DNA from 3 places in the Streptomyces sp. NPDC002669 genome. Region 1 is predicted to be linked to each of the others. Evidence: riboswitches for the same ligand, from Rfam matches in the RefSeq annotation. Region 1 holds a riboswitch; each other region holds the start of a gene.

The links. Region 1 has a riboswitch for S-adenosylmethionine ahead of ACFYW1_RS06585 (aminotransferase class V-fold PLP-dependent enzyme). Riboswitches for the same ligand answer to the same signal wherever they lie in the genome.
Region 2: linked by a shared signal. The riboswitch ahead of ACFYW1_RS23440 (hypothetical protein) and the one ahead of ACFYW1_RS06585 (aminotransferase class V-fold PLP-dependent enzyme) in region 1 are both predicted to bind S-adenosylmethionine.
Region 3: linked by a shared signal. The riboswitch ahead of thrC (threonine synthase) and the one ahead of ACFYW1_RS06585 (aminotransferase class V-fold PLP-dependent enzyme) in region 1 are both predicted to bind S-adenosylmethionine.

Annotation. Positions count from the first base shown of each region.
Region 1 covers NZ_JBIAQQ010000003.1:386,439-391,195, forward strand. The annotation lists gene ACFYW1_RS06575 (rhomboid family intramembrane serine protease) at 1-442, shown strand, start outside; gene ACFYW1_RS06580 (Lrp/AsnC family transcriptional regulator) at 439-720, shown strand; gene ACFYW1_RS06585 (aminotransferase class V-fold PLP-dependent enzyme) at 802-2,178, opposite strand; SAM riboswitch class IV at 2,355-2,472, opposite strand; gene trpD (anthranilate phosphoribosyltransferase) at 2,634-3,698, opposite strand; gene ACFYW1_RS06595 (cytochrome bc complex cytochrome b subunit) at 3,823-4,757, opposite strand, start outside.
Region 2 covers NZ_JBIAQQ010000016.1:105,377-110,133, forward strand. The annotation lists gene ACFYW1_RS23430 (cytochrome P450) at 1-798, shown strand, start outside; gene ACFYW1_RS23435 (cytochrome P450) at 795-2,054, shown strand; SAM riboswitch class IV at 2,164-2,273, shown strand; gene ACFYW1_RS23440 (hypothetical protein) at 2,322-2,729, shown strand; gene ACFYW1_RS23445 (DUF4232 domain-containing protein) at 2,764-3,300, opposite strand; gene ACFYW1_RS23450 (cytochrome P450) at 3,535-4,757, opposite strand, start outside.
Region 3 covers NZ_JBIAQQ010000011.1:150,977-155,733, reverse strand. The annotation lists gene ACFYW1_RS18835 (cold-shock protein) at 80-286, opposite strand; gene ACFYW1_RS18830 (ubiquitin-like small modifier protein 1) at 732-1,010, opposite strand; gene thrC (threonine synthase) at 1,042-2,334, opposite strand; SAM riboswitch class I at 2,353-2,480, opposite strand; gene ACFYW1_RS18820 (glucosyl-3-phosphoglycerate synthase) at 2,635-3,597, shown strand; gene ACFYW1_RS18815 (trehalose-6-phosphate synthase) at 3,652-4,757, shown strand, end outside.

The DNA.
Region 1 (4,757 bases):
CCTGTACGTGTTCGGGGCGATGACCGAGGAGCGCATGGGCCGTATCGGGTTCACCTTCTTCTACGTCATCTGCGGCTACCTCGCCCTGGTCGCCTACGCGGCCGCGCACGCCACCTCCGACCAGACGCTCGTCGGCGCCTCGGGGGCGATCTCGGCGGTGCTCGGGGCGTTCCTGTACCTGTTCCCCAGGGCCCGGGTGACCAGCCTGTTCCCGTTCCTCTTCTTCCTGCCGCTGCGCTTCCCCGCCTGGATCGTGCTGGTGTTCTGGTTCGTCCTGCAGTGGCTCGCGGTCCAGGGCGCGGGCAGCGGGGGGCCGGGGGTCGCCTATCTGGCCCACGTGGTGGGCTTTGCCCTCGGCTTCCTCTACGCCTGGGGGCGTTACCGGCGTACGGATAGAGTGAAGGCACCAGCCGCGGCCACCGAGGGAGAAAGTCAGCCGTGATCACCGCGATCGTGCTCATCAAAACCAGCGTGGACCGGATTCCCGAGATCGCCGAGTCCATCGCCGCGCTGGACAGCGTCAGCGAAGTCTTCTCGGTCACCGGTACGTACGACCTGATCGCCATGGTCCGAGTGGCCAGGCACGACGATCTGGCGGACATCATCCCGGGCCGGATCAGCAAGATTCCCGGCGTCGAGGCCACCGACACCCACGTGGCGTTCCGCACCTACTCGCAGCACGACCTGGAGGCGGCCTTCGCCATCGGGCTCGACGCGTAACCACCACGGATTCACCCGCGTGACACTTCGGCGGGGTACGGGCGGAAGCCGCCCGTACCCCGCCGAAGTGCCGTGTGCCGGTCAGTGCTGCGCGGCGCCCCGGTCCGGGACGCAACGGCCGTCCTCGGTGCGGTACTTCCACTGGGCGCCCTCGCTCACCAGCTCCTGGACCGCGCGGACGAAGCGCTCGATGTGCTCGTCCGGCGTACCGGCGCCGAAGCTCACCCGGATCGCGTTGAGGGACCGCTCGCCCGGCTCGGCCTCGGGCGCACCGCACTCGCCGACCTCCTGCGGGTCGCCGCCCAGCAGGGTGCGGACCAGGGGGTGGGCGCAGAACAGTCCGTCGCGGACGCCGATGCCGTACTCGGCGGAGAGCGCGGCGGCGAAGTGCGAGCTGTTCCAGCCCTCCACCACGAAGGAGATGACGCCGACCCTCGGGGCGTCGTCGCCGAACAGCGAGAGCACCTTGACCTGGGGAATTGCGGCGAGACCGGCCCGGACACCGGCCACGAGGCGCTGCTCGCGGGCGACCAGCGCGTCGAAGCCCGCCTCCTTCAGCGCCTTGCAGGCCGAGGCGATGGAGTACGCGCCGATGACGTTGGGGGAACCGGCCTCGTGCCGGGCGGCCGTGGTGTGCCACTCGACGTCCACCCCGCCGTCGGGGCGGCGGGCGACCTTGCGCGAGGCGCCGCCGCCGGCCAGGTAGGGCTCGGCCTCCCGCAGCCAGTCGGCCCGGCCGGCGAGCACGCCGGAGCCGAAGGGCGCGTACAGCTTGTGCCCGGAGAAGGCGACCCAGTCGACGTCCAGCTCGGCGATGTCGACGGGGTGGTGCGGGGCGAGCTGCGCGGCGTCCAGCACGATCCGGGCGCCGTGCGCGTGCGCGGCGGCCGCCAGCTCCCCGACCGGCCACAGCTCGCCGGTGACGTTGGAGGCGCCGGTGACGCAGACCAGCGCGGGGCCGTAGGGGTCGCGCGCGGCCAGGGCCCGCTCCAGCGTCTCGACGGCCTGGGCCGGGGTGCGCGGGGCGTTCAGGTAGGTCACCCGCGCGTCGCGCCACGGCAGCAGCGAGGCGTGGTGCTCGGTCTCGAAGACGAAGACCTGGCAGTCGGCGGGGAGCGCCGCGGCCAGCAGGTTCAGCGAGTCGGTGGTCGAGCGGGTGAAGACCACCTGGTCGTCCGCGCGGCAGCCGAGGAACTCCGCGACGGTGGCGCGGCTGTTCTCGAAGAGGTCCGTGGAGAGCTGGGAGAGATAGCCGGCGCCGCGGTGGACGCTGCCGTAGTACGGGGCGTACGCGGCGACGTCGTCCCAGACCCGGCGCAGGGCGGGCGCGCTGGCGGCGTAGTCGAGGGCGGCGTACGCGACTTCACCGCCCGTGACCAGCGGAACCGTCACGTCCTCCCCCAGAACGGGCAGCGGGGAACAAACCGACTCGTCGATGGCAGCGGTGGGTACAGACATGGCGAACTCCCGTAAGAGGCAGGCGAAGAACGCGCACCGGCGGACACGCGACAGTGCGGCGGAAGGAGAAAAAAGGGTGTGCGGAAGAGGGCCGGGCGGCCCTATCGCATTCGCGTGCTCACAAGAGGCTCCCTAGGGACCAGGACCCCGGGGGTTGGCATTCACAGATGCCGAGGGGCCCGCGCTTGCCGTGGACCTCGCTGCCCACGGCCTGGTCTTCACCCGGGGCACCCCGCCACGGACGGAGGGTTGCCGGACAGCGGGCCGGGGCCGTAGTCGCTGTCACTCATGACCTGCCCAGCATCTTGCCATACGCGCGGACGTGCGCAAGGCGCGGTCCAGGATCCGGACCGCGCCTTGCGTCATCTCTCCGCCCGTTCGAGAGCCCGTCGGGGCCTGCCGGGACCTGTCGGGGCCCGTCGGGCGGTCATCGGGTGACACCGCCCGACGGGCTCTCAGGCGTTGCTGGCCGCCACCCAGCGCTCCAGCGTCCGCGCCGCCGCGCCCGAGTCGATGGACTCGGCCGCCTTCGCCATCCCGGCGGCGAGCTGCTCGTTCAGCGTGCCGTCCGTCGGGTCCAGCGCCGTCAGGGCCGCCGCCGAGTTGAGCAGCACGGCATCGCGCACCGGCCCCTGCTCCCCCGCCAGCAGCCGGCGGGCCACATCGGCGTTGTACGAGGCGTCCGCGCCGCGCAGCGCCTCCACGGGCACCAGCTCCAGACCGACGTCGCGCGGGTCGAACGTCTCCTCGCGGACAGCTCCGTCGCGCACCACCCAGACCCGTGAGGTCGCGGTCGTCGTCAGCTCGTCCAGGCCGTCGTCGCCGCGGAAGACCAGCGCGGAGTTGCCGCGTTCGGCGAGCACCCCGGCGACGATGGGCGCCATCTTCGGGTCGGCCACGCCGACGGCCTGGGAACGCACCCGGGCCGGGTTGGTGAGCGGGCCGAGGATGTTGAACGTGGTCGGCGTGCCGAGCTCCTTGCGGGCCCTGGCGACGTACCGCAGGGCGGGGTGGAACTTCACCGCGAAGCAGAAGGTGATGCCCGCCTCCTCGGCGACCTCGACGACCCGCTCCGCGGAGAGGTCCAGGTTGACGCCGAGCTTCTCCAGCACGTCGGAGGAGCCGCTCGCCGAGGACGAGGCCCGGTTGCCGTGCTTGACGATCTTGGCGCCGGTGCCGGCGATGACGATCGCCGACATGGTGGAGATGTTGACCGTCTTGGCGAGGTCGCCGCCGGTGCCGACGATGTCGACCGTGCGGCCGGGCACCTCGATGGTGCGGGCGTGCTCGTACATCGCCCGCACCAGGCCGGTCACCTCGTCGATGGTCTCGCCCTTGGCCCGCAGCGCCACCGCGAACCCGGCGATCTGCACATCGGTCGCCTCGCCGCTCATGATGCGGTCCATGGCCCAGGCGGTGGCGTCCGCGGTGAGGTTCTCGCCGCGCAGCAGGGCGTTCAGCACGCCGGGCCAGGAACGGTCCGCCACGCTGTCGCCGCCGATCGGGGTCACAACGTTCATGGTCCGCTCCCGGGGTCCACAGTCGGTAAAAGAATCGTCTCCACCCTATCGACCGGAAGAGGACGGCGAAGAGCCCCGTCCAACGCGTGGACGGGGCTCCTGCCGTGGCGATCAGTTCAGGCGATCAGTGGTGACCGTGGCCGCTGGTGATCTCCTTGTACTCCTCGACGGTGGGCTTGGCGATCTGGTTGTTCTCGCCGTAGTAGCCCTTGCTGAGTCGGGCGCGCAGCTTCTCCAGCGGCGACACCTTGCGCTCGACACCGTTCTCGTCGACCGTCGGGCCGATCTCGACCGGCTTGTACTGCTCGTGCGCGGTGAGCGTGTGCAGCTGCTCGGGGCCGAGCGGCTCGTGGATCTCGACGAACTCACCGTGCGGCAGGCGCTTGATGATGCCGGACTCGCGTCCGTGCAGCACCTTCTCCTTGTCGCGGCGCTGGAGGCCGAGGCAGATCCGCCGGGTGACGATGAACGCGATGATCGGGCCCGCGAAGATGAAGATCCGGACGAACCACGAGATGGCGTTGATCGACAGGTGGAAGTGCGTGGCCCACAGGTCGTTGCCACCGCCGATGAAGACGACGACGTACTCGGTGATCCAGGCGACGCCGAAGGCCGTCCGGGTCGGGGCGTTGCGCGGGCGGTCCAGGATGTGATGCTCGCGCTTGTCCCCGGTGATCCAGGACTCGATGAACGGGTAGACCGCGAGAACCGCGAGCACCAGTCCGAAGGCCATCAGCGGGATGAACACGCCCAGGACGAGCGTGTGGCCCCAGAGGTTGATCTCCCAGCCCGGCATCACTCGGATCAGACCCTCGGCGAAGCCCATGTACCAGTCGGGCTGGGCGCCGGTGGACACCTGGTCCGGACGGTACGGGCCGATGTTCCAGATCGGGTTGATCGTGGCGATCGCCGCGATGACGGCGATGATGCCGAAGACCAGGAAGAAGAAGCCACCGGCCTTCGCCATGTACACCGGCAGCAGCGGCATGCCGACGACGTTCTGGTTGGTGCGGCCGGGACCCGCGAACTGCGTGTGCTTGTGGTAGAAGACCAGGATCA
Region 2 (4,757 bases), on a different contig from region 1:
GTACCGCTTCCGGTCCTCGTCCTCGCCCGGCTGGTCGGCTTCCCCGACGAGGACGGGGCGCAGATCGCCGAGGTGCTCAGGGATCTGGCCGACGGCGGGCCGGGCGCGCAGGAGGCCCATCTGCGGTTCGGGGAGCACATGGGGCGGCTGCTCGCGGCCCGCCGTGCCGTGCCCGGCAGGGACGTGGCATCCCGGATGCTCGCGTACCCCGGCGAGTTCACCGACGAGGAGTACGTGCTCGACCTGATGGCCATCACGGCCGCCGGGCACCTCACCACCGCCGACTGGATCGGCAACTCGCTGCGCCTGATGCTCACCGACGACGAGTTCGCCGTGGCGCTCTCCGGCGGGCGGCACAGCGTCGCCGAGGCCATGAACGAGGTGCTCTGGGAGGAGTGCCCGACACAGATCCTCGCCGGCCGCTGGGCGGCGCGCGACACCAGGCTGGGGGAGCGGAGCATCCGGGCCGGGGACATGCTGCTCCTCGGGCTGGGCGCCGCCAACACCGACCCGCACATCCGGCAGCACCTCTCGACCGCGGGAGGGCCGTCCGGCCGCGGCGGCAACGGCGCGCACATGGCGTTCAGCCACGGCGAGTACCGCTGCCCCTTCCCCGCACAGGAGATAGCCGAGATCATCGCCCGTACCGGGATCGAGGTGCTGCTCGACCGGCTGCCCGACCTGGAACTGTCCGTTTCCGCACGGGAACTGGTCCGGCGACAGTCCGCCTTCCTGCGGGGGATGACCGCGCTGCCCGTCCGGTTCTCCCCCGTACGACCGAGAGGAGACTTCTCTTGAACTGTCCGCACGCCGCCCGGGAAGACGCTTCGAACGGCCCGGTCCTGGTCGTCGACCCGCTGGTCCAGGACCTCGACGGCGAGACGGCGCGCCTGCGCGACGCCGGTCCGCTCGCCAGGATCGAACTGCTCGGCGTACCGGCCCTGGCCGTCACCCGGCACTCCCTGGCCCGCCAACTGCTCGTGGATCCGCGGCTGGTGAAGGACATCGATGTCTGGGGGCTCTGGCAGAGCGGGGAGGTCACGCACGACTGGCCGCTGATCGGCATGATCGACGCCGGGCGCTCCATGTTCACCGTGGACGGCGCGGAACACCGGCGGCTGCGCACCAAGACCTCCCAGGCGCTCACCCCGCGCCGACTGGAGGAGATACGCCCGGAGATAGAGAAGTTCACCGAGGAACTGCTCGACTCCCTCGCCGAGCACGGCGAGCGCAGCGAGGACGGGGTGGTCGACCTCAAGTCCGTGTTCGCGCAGCCGCTGCCCATGCGGGTCGTCGGCATGCTGATGGGCGTGGACGAGGCGGAACATCCCATGCTGATGAAGCGGTACAAGGCGTTCTTCTCCATGCTCACGCCGCAGGAGGAGCGTCTGGCGCTGCTGGCCGAGCTGGACGTCTTCTACACCGCCCTCGTCCGCGAGAAGACCGCGCGGCCGACCGACGATCTCACCAGCGCGCTCATCCTTGCCGAGGAGGGCGGCGAACCGCTCACCGAGGAGGAGGTGGTGGGCAATCTCAAGGCAATGGTGGCGGCCGGTCACGAGACCACCATCGGGCTGATCCTGAACGCCGTGCGGGCCCTGCTCACCCACCCCGACCAGCTGCGCAAGGTGCTCGACGGCGAGATCCCCTGGGAGACGGTGATCGAGGAGACCCTGCGCTGGGACACCCCCACCACCCATCTGCTGATGCGGTTCGCCACCGAGGACATCCAGGTGGGCGACGAGGTGATCCCGAAGGGCGAGGGCGTGGTGATCTCCTACCGCGCCATCGGCCGCGACACCGAGCAGCACGGGGCGGACGCCGACGCGTTCGACATCACCCGGCCGACGCCGATCCGGCACATGACCTTCGGGCACGGGCCGCACATCTGCCCCGGCGCGGCGCTCTCCCGCGTCGAGGCCGGCATCGCCCTGCCCGCGCTGTTCGAGCGTTTCCCCGCACTGCGGGCGGCCGTTCCGGACGAGGAGATCAACAAGCTGCCGGTGATGACGCAGAACGACATGGCGGCCTTCCCGGTCCTGCTGCACGGCTGACGGTTGGCTGCCCGACGACCGGCGGGTGGAGTGGGAGACCGGCGCCCCCGGCCGGTACGGGCCCTGACCACCCGTCGGGCAGCGCCGTCCGTGGGATACAGTCCTCATGGGTCATGAGTTCCAGTGCGAAGCCCCGGCTGACTGGACGGCACCCCGCTCCGCTGCGGGTGCTCCGGGTGAGGACCTGCCCCGCGCGCGGTGTGCGGGGAACAGCGGACCGCCGGGGCAGAGCACCTGAGGTCCACGGTCTCGGGAAGGCGAACACCCATGCTCCCCCACCTCATCCCCGATGACGGCTGCTCCGGTCACGGACCCGGCCACCACGTCCACTGGATCCACGCCAAGAAGTGCCACCAGGAGCCCGGCCAGGCCGTGGAGCTCCTGCTCACCTCGGGCGACGTCGCCGCCGACGGCTGGATCGGGCTGCGCCCCGCCTTCGATCATGCCGGGGAACTGCCGAAGGTGTGGACGCACGCCCCGGCGGCCCTGACGGAACTGCTCGCCGAGCACCGCGGCCGGGTGTTCTGGCTGCCGCGGTGGCACGCCCTGAAGCTGGTGGACTCCGCGGGCCGTGCCACGGCGCTGGTCAACGTGGGGTTCCAGGGCGGCCCGTTGTGCGCGACCAAGGCCCCCGACCCGCGGCGGACCGTCGGCGGCACGGCCCACGGCCTGTAGTCGCGGTTCGTACCGCCGCGTCCGTGGCCGTCCGTCAGCCCACCGCATCCGCCAGGGCGCGGTCCGCGGCGGCGCTCGACTCCTGCCACAGGGTGGTGATCGGCTCCCACACGGGGATGCCCAGGGGCATGCCGACGGGGGCCCCGCTGAAGGTGACGCCCAGGTGGGAGGGGTCGGCCGCCACGGAGAGACTGCCGACGACGTGGCCCTCGGAGGCCGCCGGGTCCGCGGTGCGGACGGCGGCGTGGGCCCGCTCGCCCGCGGAGAGCGTGTAGGGGCCGCTCTCGGCGGGCGGCACGGGCTGGGCGGAGCCGTCCAGCCCTCTGAAGGTGATCGTCGGGATCCGGTCCACCACACAGGCCCGGTTGCCGTGGTTGGTGACGTCGACACGGACGACGTTCCGCTGTCCGCCGGGCGAGGCGTGCACGGTGAGGGCCTTCTCCTGACATGTCGCGAGACGGCTCGCCGTTCCGGCGGACGCGGTGCCGGCCGTCACCGACATCGCGGTGCCGGTCAGCGCCAGGGCTGCCGCGACGGAGAGGGTGGAGGCGAGGGCGGAGCGGAGGCGCATGGTGTTTCTCCCGTTGGATCGACAGCCTGCGGATACGGCCGAACGGCCATGTGGGCCGGGACGGCCGACATGGACAGTGTGGACCGAATGACATGATCCCCGCGACAGATCGGACATATCGGTTCGGTATATCCGATGCGGGGGTGGTGCCCGAACGATGCGTGGGCGGCGCCCGGACGACTCCGTGGGGCCTGGTCACGAGCCCCACGAGCCCCGCGGGCCGCCCTGCGCCCGTCACCGTGCCCGGAGCGTCGCCAGCACCTCCCGGTCCGGCTGCAGGGTCAGACTCGGTACGGGATCGATGGTGCCCGGGTCCACGTCCAGTTCGAAGCGGCGGGCCAGTACGGCCAGGATCAGCACCGCCTCGACCATCGCGAACCGGGTCCCCAGGCAGACCCGGGGGCCGCCGCCGAAGGGGAACCAGGCGTACTCCGCGATGTCGTCGCCCTCCTCGGGGTCCCAGCGCTCGGGGCGGAACTCCTCCGGCTCGGGGAACCACCGCGCGTCGCGGTGCGTCACCCACTGGCTGCTCCACACCCGGGTGCCCCGCGGCATCGGGACGCCGCCGATTCGCGCCCCCTCCTTGGCCACGCCGGTGACCAGCCAGATCGTCGGGTAGAGCCGCAGCGTCTCCTTGACCACGGACTGGGTGTACGTCAGCCGGGCGTAGTCGTCGAATTCCGGCTCCCGGTCGCCGAGGACCCGGTCCAGCTCCTCGGTGAGCGCGGCGCGCGCCCGCGGGTTGCGGGACAGCAGGTACCAGGCCCACACCAGCGTGGAACTGGTCGTCTCGTGCCCGCCGATGTACAGGGTGACCGTCTCGTCCCGGATCTCCTGGTCCGTGAGGTGCGCGCCCGTCTCGTCGATCGCGGTCAGCAGCCGGCTCAGCAGGTCGGGGCGCTCGTCCCCGCCGTCGCGGTGGCGGGCGACGACCCGGGCCACCTCGGCGTCGATGACCGCCGCGGCCTTCTTGATCCGGGCCCGGCCCGGTGTCGGAACCCAGTCCGGCAGCAGTGCGCCGATCCCGGCGAACTCCTTGCCGATCTCCTGCTGCGCCACGTCCATCGCCCGGCCCATGGCCTCGGTGTCGGCCGGGGTGTCCACGCCGAAGATCGTGCGGACGGCGATCCGTTGCGTCAGGGCGGCCATCTCCCGCTTGACGTCGACGCGTCGGCCGTCCGACCAGGTGTCGGCCAGCTCCACCGTGCTGCCCGCCATTGTTGCCGCGTACGACCGCACCTGCTTGGGGCGTACCGAGGGCTGTACCAGGGACCGTTTCCGCCGCCAGTCGGTGCCGCGGGCGACCACCACGCCGTTGCCCATCACGGTGCGGAAGGCGATGCCCAGCGCGGGCTGGTCGAAGGTGCGTTCCGTCTCGGTGAGCAGTTCGCCGATGCAGTCCGGATCGGCTATGTACACGCACGGGTTGGCGCCGAACCGCCAGCCGACCATGTCCC
Region 3 (4,757 bases), on a different contig from region 1:
GGAACGCACCGAGGTCCGTACCCCTGGGGGGGTACGGACCTCGGTGCGTGAGTGGTGTCGGTGGCCGACCGCGTCGTACTCAGCCGACGGCGAGCTTGACCATGTCCGCCTGGGGCCCCTTCTGGCCCTGCGAGATCTCGAACTCAACTCGCTGACCCTCTTCGAGGGTGCGGTACCCGTCCATCTGGATCGCGCTGTAGTGGACGAAAACATCCGCACCACCGTCGACCGCGATGAAGCCGTACCCCTTCTCCGCGTTGAACCACTTGACGGTGCCCTGAGCCATGCCTAACTCCCCTATTACTGGCCCTTGCGCGGGGCCGCACTTCGCGGTCCCGGGTCAGAACCCACCCTCCGACAGGAGAGGGTGCGTGCGCCGGAACGCGTCGACCGCGGCTGAATGTATCTGCCCAACTGCCCTCTGCAACAGGTCAATCGGACGAGAATTCTCGACAGCGCCGAACGCCCGAATATGTGGAATTGGTGAGATTCCAGGGCAAGTCGGGCCAGACAAAAGTGACTTATGGCGCAAGGGGTTCGAGCACTTTGGCTGCTTCTTGTCGCGACGCGGCGCATTCTCATATGCAGGCGGTGCGGGCAGCTGGGGGGACTTCCCACACTCTACCGCGCTCAACCATGCAGAATTGCCCCCTCCGTTTCAAACCCGGAGAGGTTTGAAACCGGAGAGGGCAATTCCGTTCGGGTGATTCGGTCCGCGACCCGACGCGGTGTCAGCAGCCGCCCGCGACGGCCGGGATGATCGAGATGCCGGCGCCGTCCGGCGTGGCCGTCTCCAGACCGTTCTCGAAGCGCACGTCGTCGTCGTTGACGTAGACGTTCACGAAGCGGCGCAGCTTGCCCTGGTCGTCCAGGACGCGGGCGGCGATGCCCGGGTGGTCCTTCTCCAGGGACTCGATGACCTGGGAGAGGGTCGTGCCCTCCGCCGGGACCTCGGCCCGGCCGCCCGTGTAGGTGCGGAGAATGGTGGGGATGCGGACGTTCACGCTCATGATCGGGTGCCTTTCCTGGAGTCCGGGGTGGTCAGCTGGTGGCGAGGCCCGCGGCGCGGAACGCGTCCAGGCTGGGGCGGATCGTCGCGGTCGCCTGCGAGGTGGCGGCCACCGCGTCGAGGGTCTTGAGGCCGTCGCCCGTGTTGAGGACGACGGTGGTCAGCGTCGGGTCGATGACACCGGCCTCGATGAGCTTCTTCGTCACGCCGACCGTCACCCCGCCCGCCGTCTCCGCGAAGATCCCCTCGGTGCGGGCCAGCAGCTTGATGGCGTCGACCACCTGCTCGTCGTCCACGTCCTCCACCGCGCCGCCGGTGCGGCGGGCGATGTCCAGGACGTACGGGCCGTCGGCCGGGTTGCCGATGGCCAGGGACTTGGCGATGGTGTTCGGCTTCTGCGGCCGTACGACGTCGTGACCGGCCTTGAAGGCGGCGGAGACCGGGGAGCAGCCCTCGGCCTGGGCGCCGAAGATCTTGTACGGCTTGTCCTCGACCAGACCGAGCCCGATCAGCTCCTGGAGCCCCTTGTCGATCTTCGTGAGCTGCGATCCGGACGCGATCGGGATGACGATCTGGTCCGGCAGCCGCCAGCCGAGCTGCTCGCAGATCTCGTACGCCAGGGTCTTGGAGCCCTCGCCGTAGTACGGCCGGAGGTTGACGTTGACGAAGCCCCAGCCCTCGCCGAGCGGGTCGCCGATGAGCTCCGAGCAGAAGCGGTTGACGTCGTCGTAGTTGCCCTCGATGCCGACCAGCTCACCGCCGTACACCGCGGCCATGACGACCTTGCCCTGCTCCAGGTCGTGCGGGATGAACACGCAGGAGCGGAAGCCCGCGCGGGCGGCGGCGGCGCCGACCGCTCCGGCGAGGTTGCCGGTGGAGGAGCAGGACAGGGTGGTGAAGCCGAAGGCGCGGGCGGCCTCGACGGCGATCGCGACGACCCGGTCCTTGAAGGAGTGCGTCGGGTTGCCGGAGTCGTCCTTGACGTACAGGCCGCCGGTGACGCCCAGCTCGCGGGCGAGGTTGTCGGCCTTGACCAGCTTGGTGAAGCCGGGGTTGATGTTGGGCTTGTCCGCGACGTCCGCGGGGACCGGCAGCAGCGGCGCGTAGCGCCAGATGTTGTTCGGGCCGGCCTCGATGCGCTTCCTCAGCTCCTCGGGGGAACCGCTCGGCAGGTCGTACGCCACTTCGAGCGGTCCGAAACAGGACGCGCAGGCGAAGATGGGGCCGAGGTCGAAACGCTCTTTGCACTCGCGGCAGGAAAGCGCCGCGGCGGGGCCGAGGTCGACGGAGGATTCGGTGTTCGCTGCAACGGTCTGCACAGCCATGATGGCGGAGGCCCTTTCTCCTCATCTTCCTTGTGACGCACTTCGCCACAAGACGGAATTGGCACCTTCCCCACCGTGACCTCGCGGTCGGCAGGAGGGTTGCCGGGACTTCAACGGGCCGTTCCCTCAGTCCCTCTGGATGAGCTCTTTGGCACCGGATCTTCGATCCGGGCGTTTATTGGCAGATGGACCCCGACATGCGACGGTCATCCGCGTTGTTCAAGACTGTAACCGAAGCACCAGGCTGCCGAGACAGCAGTCCGAACCGCGAGATGGATCACACAACAGGGAGTACCGACCGTGCTGGAAGAGGTCGAACGCTGGCTGGCCGGGCGATCCTGGTCGGCCGCCGACCGTCCGTTGGAGCGTCTGCTGGCCGCCAAGGCCGGGGATCCGCGCCGCGGGAGCGTGAGCGTGGTGCTGCCCGCGCTCGACGAGGAGGCGACGGTCGGCGACATCGTCACGACGATCCGGCGCGAGCTGATGGAGAAGGTCCCCCTGGTCGACGAGCTCGTGGTGATCGACTCCGGTTCCACCGACGCCACCTCCCGGGTGGCCCGGGAGGCCGGCGCCCGGGTGGTGCACCGTGACGCGATACTCCCCCGGATACCGGCCGTGCCCGGCAAGGGCGAGGTGCTGTGGCGGTCCCTCCTGGTCACCGGTGGCGACATCGTCTGCTTCGTCGACGCCGACCTGAAGGACTTCTCGGCGGACTTCGTCTCCGGCATCGTCGGCCCGCTGCTGACCGACCCGGACGTGCAGTTCGTGAAGGCGATGTACGACCGCCCCTTCGGGGACGACACCGGCGGGACGGCGGCCCAGGGGGGCCGGGTGACCGAGCTGGTGGCCCGCCCGCTGCTCAATCTGCACTGGCCGCAGCTGGCCGGTTTCGTCCAGCCGCTGGGCGGCGAGTACGCCGTGCGCCGCTCCCTGCTCGAACAGCTGCCGTTCCCCGTCGGCTACGGAGTGGAACTGGGACTGCTGGTCGATGCCCTGCACACGGTGGGACTGGACGCGCTGGCCCAGGTGGACGTGGGGGTGCGCAGGCACCGGCACCAGGACGGGCAGGCGCTGGGCCGGATGGCGGCGACGATCTACCGGACCGCGCAACTGCGGCTGTCCCGCGGCCACTTGGTGCGCCCCGAGCTCACCCAGTTCGAGCGCGGCGCGGACGGCTTCGTGCCGCGCACCCACGCCGTGGACACCGAGGAGCGGCCCCCGATGCGCGAGATCGAGGAGTACGTTTCGCGCCGCGCGGCCTGAACCGGCCCGACTTCGCACGTTTGGGCGGTTCGTGATCGGGCTAGATTCCGCAACATGGCCTCCGACCACGAAGCCCAGCCCCCTGCCCGGCCCTCCGCCCAGGTCCTCGTCGCGTCCAACCGCGGCCCGGTGTCGTACGCCCTGGGCGAGGACGGGGCGCTCGACGCGAGACGGGGCGGCGGGGGCCTGGTCTCCGGGCTGAGCGCCGTCGAGGACAAGCTGTGGGTGTGCGCCGCGCTCGGCGACGGGGACCGCGAGGCGGTCCGGCGCGGGGTCGGCGAGCCGGGCGTGCGGATGCTCGACATCGACGCGGACGTCCACGCGGACGCGTACAACGGCGTCGCGAACTCGGTGCTCTGGTTCGTCCACCACATGCTGTACCAGACCCCGCTGGAGCCGGTCTTCGACGCGGAGTTCCGGCGGCAGTGGGCCTCGTTCGAGACCTACAACCGGGCCTTCGCCGAGGCGCTCGCCGAGGAGGCCGGGCGGGGCGCGGCGGTGCTGGTGCAGGACTACCACCTGGCGCTGGTGCCCGGCATGCTCCGCGCGCTCCGCCCCGACCTGCGGATCGGGCACTTCTCGCACACCCCGTGGGCGCCCGTCGACTACTTCCGGCTGCTGCCCGACGACATCGCCGAGCAGTTGCTGCGCGGCATCCTGGGCGCGGACCGGGCGGCCTTCCTGACCCGGCGCTGGGCCGACGCGTTCGCCGACTGCTGCACCCGGATCGTGGGCGGCACCGGCCGGACCGAGATCGGGGTGCACGGCCTCGGCGCGGACGCGGACTTCCTGCGCCGCCGCGCGCACGAGGCGGACGTGGACGAGCGGATGGCGGCACTGCGCGAGCAGACGGGCCCCGGCCGGAGGACGATCGTACGGGTGGACCGGACGGAGCTCTCCAAGAACATCGTGCGCGGCCTGCTCGCCTACCGGGCACTCCTCGACGACCGCCCCGAGTGGCGGGAGCGGGTGGTCCACGTGGCGTTCGCGTACCCCTCCCGGCAGGACCTCGCGGTGTACCGGGACTACACGGACGAGGTACGGCGGGTCGCCGAGGAGATCAACGCCGTGTACGGCACGGCGGGCTGGACGCCGGTGGTGCTGCACGTCAAGGACGACTTCGCCCGCTCGCTCGCCGCGTACCGGCTGGCCGACGTGGC